Regions from separate parts of the Pandoraea oxalativorans genome, predicted to be linked through region 2. Evidence: predicted binding sites of a transcription regulator. Region 2 holds the regulator's gene; the other holds the start of a gene.

Region 1 (7,623 bases), 1.7 Mb from region 2:
GATGACCGGCGTGTCGACCGAGCGCGTAGCGATCAGACCCATCGCCCAGGGAATCTTCACCGCGTAGTCGGTACGTTGCTCCTTCTGATTCGGCAGGCCGAACAGCGTGAACGATGCCGGCGGCTTGGCCGTCTCCCATTCCGCTTCGATGGCCGCGAGTTTCACCTTTTGCACTTCACCCGTGGTGTAGCCCGATTCGTCGCCCAGCACGATGACCGACAGCGTGGACGCCAGACCGAAGCCCGCCGCGACCGCGAACGAGCGCAGGGCGAACGGCACGTCGCGGCGCTTGAGCAGGTACCACGCGGAGATGCCGAGCACGAACATGGCGGCGGTCACATAACCGGCCGAGAGCGTGTGTACGAACTTCACCTGGGCGACCGGGTTGAACACCACTTCCCAGATGCTGCTCAGCTCCATGCGCATGGTCTCGTAGTTGAAGCGCGCCCCGATCGGATTGTTCATCCAGCCGTTGGCCACGAGAATCCACAACGCCGAGAGGTTCGAGCCGAGCGCCACCGCGAAGGTGGTGGCGAGGTGGCCGATGCGCGAGAGCTTGTTCCATCCGAAGAAGAACAGGCCCACGAACGTGGCTTCGAGGAAGAAGGCCATCAACCCCTCGATCGCGAGCGGCACACCGAAGATGTCGCCGACGTAATGCGAGTAGTAGGCCCAGTTGGTGCCGAACTGGAATTCGAGCGTGAGACCCGTGGTCACGCCCATCGCGAAGTTGATCAGGAAGAGCTTGCCCCAGAACTGGGTCATGTCCTTGTAGATCTGCTTGCCGGTCATCACGTAGACCGATTCCATGATGACGAGCAGCCACGACAGGCCCAGTGTGAGCGGGACGAACAGGAAGTGATACAGCGCCGTTATGGCGAACTGCAAGCGCGAGAGGTCGACGACTTCGCTACTGATCATGGCGGACACCTTGATTTTTGGTGGGGGACTGCACTTCGACGGCCTGCGGCCCGATCAGGGCGCGGGCCACGACGTCCGGCGGCAACTGCATGTGCCTGGCCATCGGAGCGTCGAAGAACGCGTGCTTCAGAATGAACAGGAGTACTACCTTGATCGCGAGAACGATCAGGATTTCGAGCGCAAAACGGGAAGGGCGGGTGCGCCAGCGACGGATCGTCCAGGCGACGAGGCCCGTGGCGGCCGCTGCTGCCGGTGAGGCCGTGGCGTGAGGCTTCGGACTGCTAGGAGAGTGGGTGTCCATCCGTGACGGCTCCTGGCGTCGAAAGTCGTGTTGTCAGGAACAGCGTCGACTTTCGGCGCATTTTGCCTTATCGCTTGAAAATGTCAAACCGCAGCGCACGGGGGCGGATGACACGCAGATGACGCTGGTTCGATGCGGATCTGCCGTTGCGGGCAACGACGGATGAGAAGCGGATTCGAGACAAGGGTCCTGCGCGGCGAACGGCCCCCGGGCCGTCCTTCGCACGCAGCATGGCTACGTACGAGCCGATTCTATCGACGGCCTCGGTCGCAGACCTTGCGATGCATCAAGTCGCGATCAGATGGCGGATGAACTTTCGAAGTCCAATAAAAAAGGTTCATCGCGCAATAGCGTGGAGGGATTTGACAAGTTTTCGTACTCTTGATGGCAGGAATTTGCCATCAGGAGTGCGTGGAGATGCTGGATCGCAAGCTGCTGGAGTCGCTGGGAGGCTGGCAGGGCTATGCCGTCGAACGCGTGGAGTGGCCCGAGGGCACAGGGCGCACGCTGTCGATCTATTTGAAGCCAACCGCCAAGGTGATGCTGTGCGAGCAGTGCGGCGCACGATGTCGCCAGGTCCATGAGACCACGGTGCGCCGGGTGCGAGATCTGCCGTTATTTGAGTACCGGGTTGTTCTTCATGTTCCACGCCGGCGCTTGTTGTGTGAGCAATGCGGTGGCCCGCGCCTGGAGCGGCTTACTTGGCTGGGTCGCTACCAGCGGGTGACGGATCGGCTTGCGGCGGCCTGCAGCCAATTGCTGCAATCGAGCAACGTGCAGGCGGTGGCGAGGTTCTTCGAGCTGGGTTGGCATACCGTCAAGACGCTGGACAAGGCCCGGCTCCGAGCGTCAGTGCGCGAACCGGATTGGTCCAGGATCGAGTATTTAGCGATGGACGAGTTCGCCCTGCATAAAGGGCATCGGTACGCGACGGTAGTCGTCGATCCGATCAGCAGGCAGGTGCTGTGGATCGGCCCAGGACGCTCACGCGAGACGGCTCGGGCGTTCTTCGAGCAATTGCCGCGTGGGGTCGCCCAACGCATCAAGGCCGTAGCCATCGACATGACTACGGCCTACGAGTTAGAAATCCAGGCCCACTGCCCACGGGCGGAGATCGTCTATGACTTGTTCCATGTCGTGGCCAAGTACGGACGAGAGGTCATTGATCGGGTGCGCGTGGATCAGGCCAACCAACTGCGCCAGGACCGTCCCGCGCGCCGGGTCATCAAATCGAGCCGCTGGCTGTTATTGCGCAACCGCGACAAGCTAGACCGGCAGCAGGCCGTCCGGCTCGACGAATTGCTGCAAGCCAACCAGCCGCTGCTGACGGTCTATGTCCTGAGGGACGAACTCAAGCGGCTCTGGTTCTACCGAAGACCTGCCTGGGCAAAACAAGCCTGGCACCACTGGTGCGAGCAGGCCGAGCAAAGCGGAATAGCCCCCTTGAACACCTTCGCTCAGCGTCTGAAAGGCTATCTGCATGGCATCCTGGCCAGATGCCGACATCGTCTAAACACCAGCATCGTTGAGGGCATTAACAACACTATCAAGGTCATTAAGCGGCGCGCCTACGGCTACCGAGACCAGGAATACTTCTTCCTCAAAATCCGCGCCGCCTTCCCCGGTAATGCTCAATGAACCATAAAAAAGCCCCGCGAACCTCTCGGGGCTTCACGGGGCTTGGGTGTCGGCGATGTTCCGTCGACTGGGAATCGCAGTGTCGTGTGGCAATTTGTCGCTGCCTCCGACACCCGATCCCGGTATTACGCGTAGGCTTGCAGCGCGCCTTTCATCTTCTTCATGGCGGCCACTTCGATCTGACGGATTCGCTCGGCGGACACGCCGAATTCGTCTGCCAGTTCGTGCAGCGTGGCGCCACCGCTGCCGTCGTCGGCGACCGACAACCAGCGCGCTTCGATGATGCGGCGGCTGCGCGGGTCGAGACGGCCTAGCGCCGTTTGCAGACCGTCGCTCTGCAGATGGTCACGCTCGCGCGCGGCGATCACGGCGGTCGGCTCCTGGTGGGAGTCGGCCAGATAGGCGATGGGGGCGAAGCTCGCGCTCTCGCCGTCGTCGCTGTGACCTTCGAGGGCGATATCGCCGCCCGACATACGCGTTTCCATCTCGATGACGTCTTCACGCTTGACGTTCAGATCGCGCGCGACCTGATCGATCTCTTCCGGCGTGAAGGCCTGCAAACCTTGCTTCTGGCTACGCAGATTGAAGAACAGCTTGCGCTGGGCCTTGGTCGTGGCGACCTTGACCGTGCGCCAGTTCTTCAGCACGTATTCGTGGATCTCGGCCTTGATCCAGTGCATGGCGTACGACACGAGCCGGACACCCTGCGTGGGATCGAAGCGCTTGACGGCCTTCATCAGGCCGATATTGCCTTCCTGAATCAGGTCGGCGTGCGGCAGACCGTAACCGAGGTAATTACGCGCGATCGAGACCACCAGACGCAGGTGCGAAAGCACGAGCTGGCGGGCGGCTTCAAGATCGTCGTTCTCACGCAGACGCTTGGCGAGCGACTGCTCTTCCTCGGCGGTGAGCAGGGGAATGCGATGGACAGCCTGAATGTAGCTGTCGATATTGCCCAGACTGCCCGGCAGCATCAACGCCGACGGGGCAAGTGCAAGGGCACGCGAATTCGGCGCCGTGCCGGTGGCCGGCGTCGTCGGATGCATGGTGGCGGCAGTACTCAAGTGGTGGACTCCTGGTTAGCCTCTGGGAAAGCATTTTAGCACTCTCTTTCGATGAGTGCTAAAGACGTTAGAACCCTTACCGGACGGGAAGTTTCCGGCTTCTTGGGGTTTTCCAGCACCCCCCGTCAAACGGGAGAAGTCACTGGCGCAAACGTGACCCGGATGGTGTAAATTGCAACCCAAGCCACGAGCGTAAAGTGATGGCGAAGGAAGGGAGGTCAGCATGGCGGGAAAGCACATTGACGCAGTACGGCAACTCGAATCGGCCCGCTTCGAAGCGATGATCGAAGGCGATGTCGACGAGCTGGAAAAGCTCCTCGCAGACGATCTGTTCTACGTGCATTCGAATGGCAAACGCGAGACCAAACGCGAATTTCTCGACGCGATCAGCTCCGGCCGCCGCCGTTACCTCGACATCGACGTCGACCCGAAAGCGCAGGAACTCCGTCAGTTCGGCGACACGGTGGTCGTCACCGGCAAGCTCAAGGTCGAACTGGAAACCGCGACCGGCTCGCTCGCGTCGCAAATGACCTACACGGCAGTGCACAAGCTGCTGGCCGAAGCCTGGCGCGTCATCTCCTGGCAGGCAACCCGTATGGCGTCGGCCGACTGAAAGGGTCAACCGTATTCGGATCGCTGCTCGATGCCCGCTTGAATTCTGACTCGGCCGGTACTCTCCGGGCGTCCTCTCCAAAAAGAAAATTAGACGTGTTTCGGGATGAAATGTTCCGAAAAACTCTAATTATTATGCGATTTTTGGATTTTGGGACGAATTTCGCGCGAGTTATACGACGTTGTGTGCGTATTTCGTCTCAACGAGGTGTTAACGCCGTTGTGTCGCCTGGCGGCCCTGCCAACGGACGTCACCCCCGTTCCTCGCTTTCAGCCGGTTAGCCCGACAGCGTGACGAATCACCTCGACCTGACGGGCGATAGGGGCGGGCACGGGCACCTCGCCCGCAAGCACCGCCTCGATCCACCGGGCCGTGGTCGGGGCGTCGGCCGCAGGTAGTGCTGGCGGTGCGCCGGTGGCGCCTTCTTCGGCTTCCTGCCATGACCGGTACGCCCCGTCCGAAAACCCGTCGATCGCCGACTGTCGTCGGGCGTCTGCGACCGGTTCGCCTTCCGTGCCGCGTGCGAGCAGCACCCCGGGGGCGGCGCTGTTGGCCGCATCGGCAAACATTTCGCTCAGCGTCTCCCGGTACTCCGGATGTGTGTAGTTCACGAGCCGCAGCGCCGGTCCGGCGAACGGCTGCAGAAGTTTGACGACGGTATGCCCGGAATTACGCACGCCCAACGCCGCACGCATCTCCAGGAGGCGTTCCAGCGCGGGCGAGAGCGCCGCGATTGGCAGATAGGCGACGCGGCGGGTGCGCAGGGCTTCCTCTGCCTCGGCGGCCGTCTGGCTCGCGGGATGACCGAGTTCCGCGAAGATCGCCTGCGTGCCGACGCGATTCGCGCCGCTGTGATGTTGTCCGTGCACCAGCACCGGGATGCCCTCGCGCGCGAGCAGCAGCGCCAGCAACGGCGTGAGGTTCGGTTGTTTGCGCGCGCCGTTGTAGCTCGGCAGCAGCACCGGCGGCGGGGCGTCGGCCGGGGCGACAAGCGGGGTGAATGTGGCGTGCGCAGCGTCGAGCATGGCGCGCAGTTCGACGGGCGTCTCGCCCTTGATACGGTACGCGATCAGCACGCCGCCCAACTCGGCGGGCGAGACCCGGTTGGCGAGGATGGCGTCGAACAGCGTGCGGGTTTCGTCCGCGCTCAGCGCGCGTGCGCCTTTCGCACCGCGGGCGATGATCTTGAGCAGCGGGGCGCAGGCAAAGGGGGCGGTGGAGGTCATGACGCGGTTATCGGTGGAATGCGGCTTCTGGTTCGTGGGCGAGTCGCTATCCATCATACGCAATCAGGCGTCACCGGGGCCAGCGCTTGCAGTACCATCTCGTGTTCGGGCGCGCTTGCGGACCCCTCGGATCGTCACGATTCGCGGTCGCCGCGTCTCCCCCAATTTCCGCTCTTCCGAATTTTCGATTTCGAGGTCAGCACCATGTCCACGCTCACGCTGTACAGCTATTTCCGCAGTTCCGCGGCCTATCGGGTGCGTATCGCCCTGAACCTCAAAGGACTCGATTACGACATCGTGCCGGTGCATCTGGTGCGCGACGGCGGCGAACATCTCAAACCGGCCTACCGTGCGCTCAACGTCAATGCGCTGGTGCCGACGTTTGTCGACGGCGACGTCAACATCCATCAGTCGCTGGCCATCATCGAGTATCTGGAAGACGTGCATCCGACGCCCGCGCTGCTGCCGTCCGACCCGGCCACGCGCGCGCAGGTCCGCGCGCTGGCGCTGGACATCGCGGCCGACATCCACCCGATCGACAACCTGCGCGTGCTGCGTTTTCTCAAGCACGACATGGGCGTGACGGAAGACCAGAAGAACGCGTGGTACGTGCATTGGATCGTGGAAGGGTTCAAGGCGCTCGAAGCGCGTCTCGCGGCGCAGACGTCGCCGGGCAAGTTCGTCGTCGGCGATACGCCGACGCTGGCGGATTGCTGCCTTGTGCCGCAGATCTATAACGCCAATCGCTTCAAGGTCGACATGACGCAATTCCCGCGCATTTCCGCCATCCACGCGCATTGCCAGACGCTCGAAGCCTTCCAGCGCGCCGCACCCGAAGCGCAACCCGACGCCGAGTAAGTGGCCGATGATCGATCCGGCTTTCTGGCGGGGCATGGCGCTCGGCGCCAGCCTCATCATGGCGATTGGCGCGCAGAACGCGTTCGTCTTGCGTCAGGGGATTTTGCGACGTCACGTCGGCATCGTCGTGACGGTCTGCGCGATTTGCGACATGGCGTTGATCGCCGCAGGCGTGGCGGGCATGGGCGGGCTGATTGCCGCTTATCCGCGCTTCATCACGATCGTGACGTGGGGCGGCGCGGCGTTCCTGTTCCTCTACGGCTTGCGGGCGTGGCGCGCGGCGTTTCGCGGCGCGGGGGCGTTGCAGGCGGACGGTAGCCGCGCGGCGACGCAGGAAATGTCCTGGCAACGCGCCACCGGTCTCGTGCTGATGCTCTCGCTGCTCAACCCGCACGTCTATCTGGACACGGTGATCCTGCTCGGTGGTATCGGCGCCCGCGAGCCGTCGCCGGCCAACGTGTGGTTCGCAGGCGGCGCGATGATCGCGTCCATCCTCTGGTTCACGGCGCTCGGTTACGGCGCACGTCTGCTCGCGCCGCTCTTCTCGCGTGCCCGTGCGTGGCAGATTCTCGACGGCGTGGTCGGTCTCATGATGTGGGGGCTTTGCGCGGGGCTCGTCGCGCAGCAGGTGTAACGTCGTTACGCAGACGAAAAGCAAACGGCCCGCCACGTGAGTGTGCGGGCCGTTTGTTTTGATACGTCAGCTTTGCGGTGTTGTTCGCGGCTTAGCCCAGCAGGGCGTCGGCGAACTCGCGGGCCGAGAACGGTTGCAGGTCTTCCACCTTCTCGCCCACGCCGATGAAGTACACCGGGACCGGACGCTGACGGGCGATGGCCGCCAGAATGCCGCCCTTTGCCGTGCCGTCGAGCTTGGTCACGATGAGACCGGTGAGCGCAAGGGCGTCGTCGAATGCCTTGACCTGCGTGAGCGCGTTCTGGCCGGTGTTGGCGTCGATGACGAGCAGCACCTCGTGCGGCGCGCCGTCGGCCGCCTTGCCCAGC
Region 2 (7,623 bases):
CACCGGGCTGACCCGGTACGCCTGCATGGCCCGGTGCCCCCGGGACGCCCGGCTGTCCGGGCACCCCCGGCGCGCCATGCATCGGCGGCACAGCGCCGGTCGCGGGCAAGCCGCCATGGCCTGCCGTCGCACCGGTGGCACCGGTGGCACCGGTCGCACCCAGCGCGGGCTGCGCAGGCATCGCACCGTTCGCCCCAATCGGCGCACCGACCGGCCCATGCGTGCTGACGACCGTCACCCGGGGGGCGATGCGTGGCTGGCCATTCGGCCCATTCGGACCCTTCGTCCCATTCGGCCCGCCCGCGCCGAGATTGCGCACCTGCTGCCCGTTCTGACCGAACACCAGCGGCGCGCCGCCAGCGTTCGGCACCGGGTGCAGATTGCTCGTCAGCTCACGCGACGGCATGCCACGGGCGACCGGGGCACGCGTGGCCAGCACCTGCCGGTTGAACACACCTGCGGGCGGCGCACCTGCTGCCGGACGGCTGTTGCCGAACACGCTCTGCTGCACCGGGGCTACACCCGGCGTATTGCCGACGCGCCACGTCTGCGCGCCGCGCGGTGCAGCCAGCGCAGTCGGAGCGCCCACGGGGCGTCCCTGCACGAAAGCCTGCGCGGGCATCGTCGACACAGCGCCCCGCACATTGCGGTTCACATACACATTGTTGACGTTGATGTTGTTAGTGATATTGGTCGTCCGAACGATCGTCGAGCGATTGATGTTCGTGATGTACGACGAACTGGCGTGATACGCCGGACGGTACGGGTCATGGGGGCCAAGCGCGAACCACGCGAGCCCGACGCCCCCGGCGGCAAATGACACACCCCACTGATTTCCACCACTGCTGCCGCTGACCCAACCGACCAGCGCCGGGGCATACACCGGGCGCACCGCCACCGGCCCCGGCACCCAGCACCAGCGGGCATCCACGTAAGCCCAGCGCCCATAGTGATACGGCGCGAAGCCCCACGGCGCATCGTCCACCCACGTCCAGCCCCACGGATCGACCCAGGCCCAGTGGCCCGTGCGGTAAGGTGCCCAGCCCGACGGCACGTTGGACGGCACCCACACCGCACCATAGCTCGGCGTTTCCTGCCACGCGCCATAGTCGTCCAGACTCTCAAAGCCGGTCATGTCGCGCGGCACGTAGCGTGCGGAGACGGAAGCGTCTTCACGCGCGTCGCGATCGCGCATCCACCGATCGAAAGCGTCGGCCGTGAGCGGGCCGGTCTGCTGCTGCGTCAGGTTCTGACCGACGAACGCGACCCGTTGCCCTTGCTGAAGCGGGACCGACGCCCCTTGTCCATATGCCGTGCCAGCACCGCGCGAGACGCTCACCGTCGTGACGCCGTTCGGATCGACGTCCACACGATATTCACCGGCCTGTTGCGGCACGAACGCCAGATTCGGCGTATCGACTTCGTACGGCTGGTTCGGATCGACGCTGCGCAGGCTCACACCGACGGTGCCCTGCGTTACGTTCAGTTGCACATTCTGGTCGGTGACGGCGGACAGCGTCAGGCTTGTCGATGCGCCCATGCGCACGGCCGTGCCGCCCACGTGCATCTCTGCCCGGCTGTTGCGGTCGACCCAAATGGCATCGCCCGTCGTGAGCGGACGGTTGCGGTCCGCATAGCGCCAGTCGCTCGTGCCTGCCGGGGCGTAGGTGACGGTGCCGTCGAACTCGGACAGACGTGCCACGCGCCCCGGCGGATCGGCGCTCTGCGCCTGCGCCAGCCCCGGCGCACCTACAGCGCCCAGCAGACCCAGCGCCAGCCCGACGCCAAGGGAGCGGACCGTCGTCCGCCAGGAAATCAGAGATTTCATAAACACTCCGGGCCCTTTCGGTGGGCATGCCGTGCGCAGCTTGCAGGCGCTGGCGATCAGCCACCTTGTAGTTCTGTCCGAATCCTCCGGTGAGCCCGATGACGAACGCAAACGACCTCGCCGCAAGTGACGCTTGAAGCCTAACCCTGCCGCGTGTGACAGCGTGTAAAGGAATGCTACGGGGTTGTAACCGGGAATGGGCGAATCGGCGAATCGGCGGATCGGCCGATGCGCGAACGCGCCAGCGCGCCGCTCAGTGATGACTGAGCGCGTTGGAGAGGAGCTTGGCCGTGATGTCGACGATGGGGATGACGCGCTCGTACGCCATACGCGTCGGCCCGATGACCCCGAGCGTACCGACGACTTCGCCGTCGACTTCGTACGGTGCCGTGACGACGGTCATCTCCTCGATCGGCACGAGGCTCGACTCGCCGCCGATAAAAATCTGCACCCCTTGCGCGCGGCTCGACACGTCGAGCAGTTGCAGCAGGCCGGTCTTGGACTCGAACACGTCGAATAGCTTGCGCAGACGCTCCATGTTCGACGACAGGTCCTCCACACCCAGCAGGTTGCGCTCGCCCGAGATCAGCACGCTCTCGCGCGTGGTGTCGGCCATGGCGTCGCTGCCCGCCTGCACGGCGGCCTGCATCAGTGCGCTCATGTCCGAGCGCAGCGCATCGAGTTCGCCACGCAAGTAAGTGCGCACGTCGTCGAAGCTGTGACCGCCGAAGTTGGCGTTCAGGTAGTTCGCCGCCTCGACCAGTTGCGCCGGGGAGTAGTCCTTTTCCGTCAGGATGATGCGGTTCTGCACGTCGCCGTCGGGCGTGACGATGATAAGCAGCACGCGCTTGTCGGACAGGCGCAGGAATTCGATATGACGGAAGGTCTGGCTGCGGCGCGGGGTCAGCACCACACCCGCGAACTGCGACAGATGCGAGAGCACCTGTGCGGCGGAGGCGATCAGTTGTTGCGGGCCGGCCGGTTGCAGACTGGTCTGCACCTGCGTCGCCAACTGATGCACGGCCTCTTCGAGCGGGCGCACGGCGAGCATCGTGTCGACGAACAGACGGTACGCGCGCGGCGTCGGCACGCGTCCGGCCGACGTATGCGGGCTGGCCACGAAACCCATCGCCTCGAGATCGGACATCACGTTGCGGATCGTCGCGGGCGACAGGTCGAGACCCGAGAACCGCGAGAGCGTGCGCGAGCCGACCGGCTGGCCATCTGCGATGTACCGTTCGATCAGGGTTTTGAGAAGCGTTTGCGCACGTTGATCTAGCATGGCAAAAATTGTAACGCGAAACGTCGGTACGCGGCGTACGGCAAACCCCGACACGAGAACCGTTGCGGGCTCTGCGTTGGCGATGGTTGCTGTCATCGACTTATGGTGTAATGGCGGCATGAAAACTGGGAGCCCCTTCAAGACCGTGGCGCTCGTCGGGAAGTACCATGCCGACGGCGTCGCCGAACCATTGCTCACGCTCGCGGCATGCATCGCCCAGCGTGGGCATCATGTCGTCTTCGAGCGCGACACCGCGCATAACATCGGCGCAGGTGCCGATCCGTACCGCACCCTCGACATCCAGGAAATCGGCACACAGGCCGACGTGGCCGTCGTGGTCGGCGGCGACGGCACGATGCTCGGCGTCGGCCGTCAGCTCGCCGCCTCGAAGGTGCCGCTCATTGGCGTCAACCACGGCCGCGTCGGGTTCATCACCGACATTCCGCTCGACGAGATGCGTCAGGTCGTGCCGGCCATGCTAGAAGGACACTTCGAAGCCGAACAACGCACCCTGCTGGCCGCACGCATCGAACGCGACGGCCAGACGCTCTTCGAGACGCTGGCGTTCAACGACGTGGTCGTGAACCGCTCGGGGATCTCGGGGATGGTGGAGCTGCGCGTCGACGTCGACGGACGCTTCATGTACAAGCAGCGCTCCGACGGCCTGATCGTCGCTACACCCACCGGTTCGACGGCCTACGCCTTGTCGGCCAGCGGGCCGATCCTGCATCCGCGCCTCGGCGGTGTAGTGCTCGTGCCGATCGCACCGCACGCACTGTCGAACCGTCCGATCGTGCTGCCGGATTCGAGCGACATCGTCATCACGATTACCGGCGGTCGCGAAGTCGGCGCCAATTTCGATATGCAGTCGTTTGCCGAACTGCGTCAGGGTGACCAGATTCTGGTCGGCCGCTCCCAGCATCAGGTGACGTTTCTGCACCCGGTCGGCTACAACTACTACGCGACGCTGCGCCGCAAGCTGCACTGGAACGAGCATATCTCCGACGAAGATACGCCGCAGAACTGACTCCACGCCTCACCCGACATCCCATGCTACGCAGTCTCTCGATTCGCGATTTCGTGATCGTCGATCGTCTCGATCTGGAATTCTCCGCCGGCTTCACCGTGTTTTCGGGGGAGACCGGCGCGGGCAAATCGATTCTGATCGATGCGCTGGCGCTCGCGATGGGCGAGCGCGGCGATACCAGCATGGTGCGCAATGGGCAAACGCGCGCCGACATCACCGCTGAATTCGCCGCCGATGCCGAAGCGCGCCCCGATCTCGAAGCCTGGCTGCAAGCGCAAGCGCTCACGCTCGAAGAACATGGCGGCGTGTTGCTGCGGCGTGTGCTCGACGCCGGCGGTCGCTCACGCGCCTTCATCAACGGCACACCCGCCACGCTCACGCAAATGCGCGAACTCGGCGAAATGCTCGTCGACATTCACGGCCAGCACGCGCACCAGCAGTTGCTGCGCCCCGACGCGCAACGCCGCCTGCTCGACTCGCACGCGGGGGCGACCACCCTTGCCGCCGATACTGCCACCGCTCACAAGGAGTGGCGGCGTCTCGTTAAGCGCTGCGAGGAGGCGCGCGGGCGCGACCGCGAACTACAACTGGAGCGCGAACGTCTCGAATGGCAGACGTCCGAACTCGACAAGCTGGGACCGCAGGAAGGCGAATGGGACGACGTGAGCGCCGAGCATCGGCGGCTCTCTCACGCGGCGAGTCTCATCAACGGCGTGCAAGGCGCGCTCGACGCACTCGCCGAAGCCGACGGCGCGATCGTCCCGTCGCTCGGCCATGTCGTGCATCAGATCCGCGAACTTGCGGAGATCGACGCCGGGCTGGCCGACACGCTCGCCGCGCTGGAACCTGCCGAGATTCAGCTTCGCGAAGCGGTCCATTCGCTCACGCATTACGCGCAACGCGTCGATCTCGATCCGGAACGACTGGCGGTCGTCGAGCAACGACTCGACGCCCTGCATTCGGCCGCACGCAAGTTCCGTGTGACGCCCGAGCAATTGCCCGCCGAACTGGCGGCGCGTCGCGCGCAACTGGAAGAGTTGACGGCGTCTGCCGACACGGCCGCCATGCAGGCCGCAGCCGACGCCGCACAGGCCGAATTTCTCAAGCTGGCGAAGGACTTGTCGAAGGCGCGCGCCAAAGCAGCGGCCTCGCTCTCGCGCGAAGTCACCCGGGCGATGCAGGACCTCTCGATGCCCGGCGGACGCTTCGAAGTCGCACTCACGGCAACCCCCGAGCCGCAGTCGTTCGGGCTGGAGACGGTCGAATTTCTCGTCGCCGGACACCCGGGCGTGCCGACGCGTCCGCTTGCCAAAGTCGCATCAGGCGGCGAACTCGCGCGCATCAGCCTCGCGTTACAGGTGATCGCCAGCAGCGCGAGTCTTACGCCGACGCTGATCTTCGACGAAGTTGATTCCGGGATCGGTGGCGCGGTGGCCGAAGTGGTCGGTCGCCTGCTTCGTGAATTGGGTCAGGGACGTCAGGTGCTGTGCGTCACCCACCTGCCGCAAGTCGCCGCCCTCGGCCATCAGCATCTGCGAGTGAGCAAACGCAGCGACGGCGACACGACCATGAGCGAGATCGAGCCACTGGGACGCACCGAACGCGTCGAGGAAATCGCGCGGATGCTGGGCGGTGTGGAGATTACGGCGACGACGCGCAAGCACGCGCGGGAGATGTTGGCGCTCTGAGCGTCGTCGACAACAAAGACATGCCTCGATAAACAACGGGCGGCCTATCATCGGCCGCCCGTTGTTTTTCAAGCGTTTGTGTTCAAGCGCCGTCCACGCGCCAGACCGTCAAACCGGCCCCGCGTCTGCGAACACCGAATCCCACAGCGCGATTACGGCCTGCCGCTCCCCCTCGACGTCTGCGACCGGCACGCGGGCCGCTTCCACACCGTCCAGCCGCAACTTGTGCTGACGCTTGCGATACAACCGATACGCCGCCGCTGCGTCATCTGCGAGCCTGGTATCGATCAGCCCCAATTGCGCCGCCTCGCGCAGCAAGGCGATATTGCCCGCATTACGCAGCAGCGCGGGATGCGCGCCCGAGTGCAGCAGCACCAGGTACTGCACGGTGAATTCGATGTCCACCATGCCACCGCGATCGTGCTTCAGATCGAACAGTTTCGTTGCGTTCGGATGCCCTTCGAGCACCTTGCGACGCATCGCCACGATCTCCTGCGCCAGCGCCGACGCCTCACGCGGCGTGGCCAGCACCTGTGCGCGAATGTTCTCGAACGTCGCGCCGATGGTCTCGTCGCCCGCACAGAAACGCGCACGCGTGAGCGCCTGATGCTCCCAGACCCACGCCGTGTTGGCATTGCCTTCGCGGAACTGGTACTGACGGAAGCTCTCGATGTTCGTGACCAGCAAGCCCGACAAGCCGTTCGGGCGCAGTCGCAGATCGACATCGAACAGCATGCCAGCCCCCGTATGCGTGGTCAGCCACGTCACGAAACGACGGGCGAGCGCAGCGTAAGCGTCTGGCGCGCGGTCGTCGTCATCGTCGTAAAGGAAGATGAGATCGAGGTCCGACGCGTAGCCCAGTTCCTTGCCGCCGAGCTTGCCATAGGCAATGACCGAGAAGCGCGGCACCTCGCGATGACGCGTCGCCACGTGCGGCCAGACCGTCGAGATCGTCACGTCGACGATGATGTCCGCCAGTTCCGAGAGACGGTCGCCGATAGCCTCCACCGACAGCGTGCCCTGCAAATCGAGCAGCAGAATGCGGAAGACTTCGGCGTGGTGCGCGCGACGCAGAATGTCCATCTGCACTTCGACGTTGCCCGCAGCGCCCGCCGCGTTCAGGCTCAGCAGCAGTTGTGTCTTGAACGACGGCCAGTCGAACGGCGCGGCGAGCGCTTCGTCGTCAAGCAGTTCGTCGAGCAGTTGCGGATGGCTGATCAGATACCCTGCCGCCCAGCGGGACCCGGCGAGCACATTGACCACGCGCTCCAGCGCGCGCGGGTACTCCGTGAGCAGCGCGAGATACGAACTGCGACGGCTGATGGTCGAGAGCAGATCGAGCATGCGGCCGAGGACGGCGTCCGGCTCGCCCGTGCCCGCCGCGCCTTCCACGGCACGCTGCACGAGCTGGTCGAAGCGCCGCCGGCTGATCTCGCCCAGCGCCTTGTAGCGCGAGGACGTCCACACGGCGCGCAACCGGTCGAGCGCGCCTTCGGCGTCGCCGAAGCCCAGACGCGTGAGCTGATTGCCGAGGTCGCCCGTCTGCGCTTCGTCGGCCAGACATTCGCTCCACAGTTCCGGCGGACATTCGCACTCGCCCGTGCCCGACCCCGTGCCCTTCTGTGCGCCACTGTTAGCCTTGTCCGCGAAGATCTCGTCGAACTGACCGGCGACGAATTCGCGGTGCTCATCGAGCACTGTCATGAAGGTCGCTTCGTCCGGGAAGCCCATGGCGCGCGCCACCGCGAGGCGGTCTTCGCCGGGAGACGGCAGGATATGGGTCTGCGCGTCGTCCAGA

What was found. The regulator HrcA, encoded in region 2, represses chaperone genes, less so after heat shock. The targets are predictions, from matches to a motif close to TTAGCACTCNNNNNNNNNGAGTGCTAA.
Region 1: the regulator HrcA is predicted to act here: its motif matches at 3,960-3,986, upstream of rpoH (RNA polymerase sigma factor RpoH).

Annotation. Positions count from the first base shown of each region.
Region 1 covers NZ_CP011253.3:566,060-573,682, forward strand. Annotated here, with positions in the region: gene MB84_RS02630 (cytochrome ubiquinol oxidase subunit I) at 1-921, opposite strand, end outside; gene cydP (cytochrome oxidase putative small subunit CydP) at 911-1,222, opposite strand; gene MB84_RS02640 (ISL3 family transposase) at 1,640-2,860, shown strand; gene rpoH (RNA polymerase sigma factor RpoH) at 2,986-3,924, opposite strand; gene MB84_RS02650 (nuclear transport factor 2 family protein) at 4,148-4,537, shown strand; gene ybiB (DNA-binding protein YbiB) at 4,807-5,820, opposite strand; gene maiA (maleylacetoacetate isomerase) at 5,968-6,621, shown strand; gene MB84_RS02665 (LysE/ArgO family amino acid transporter) at 6,629-7,255, shown strand; gene ftsY (signal recognition particle-docking protein FtsY) at 7,347-7,623, opposite strand, start outside.
Region 2 covers NZ_CP011253.3:4,510,392-4,518,014, forward strand. Annotated here, with positions in the region: gene MB84_RS30555 (DUF6600 domain-containing protein) at 1-1,828, opposite strand, end outside; gene hrcA (heat-inducible transcriptional repressor HrcA) at 2,082-3,110, opposite strand; gene MB84_RS19855 (NAD kinase) at 3,193-4,137, shown strand; gene recN (DNA repair protein RecN) at 4,161-5,825, shown strand; gene glnE (bifunctional [glutamate--ammonia ligase]-adenylyl-L-tyrosine phosphorylase/[glutamate--ammonia-ligase] adenylyltransferase) at 5,934-7,623, opposite strand, start outside.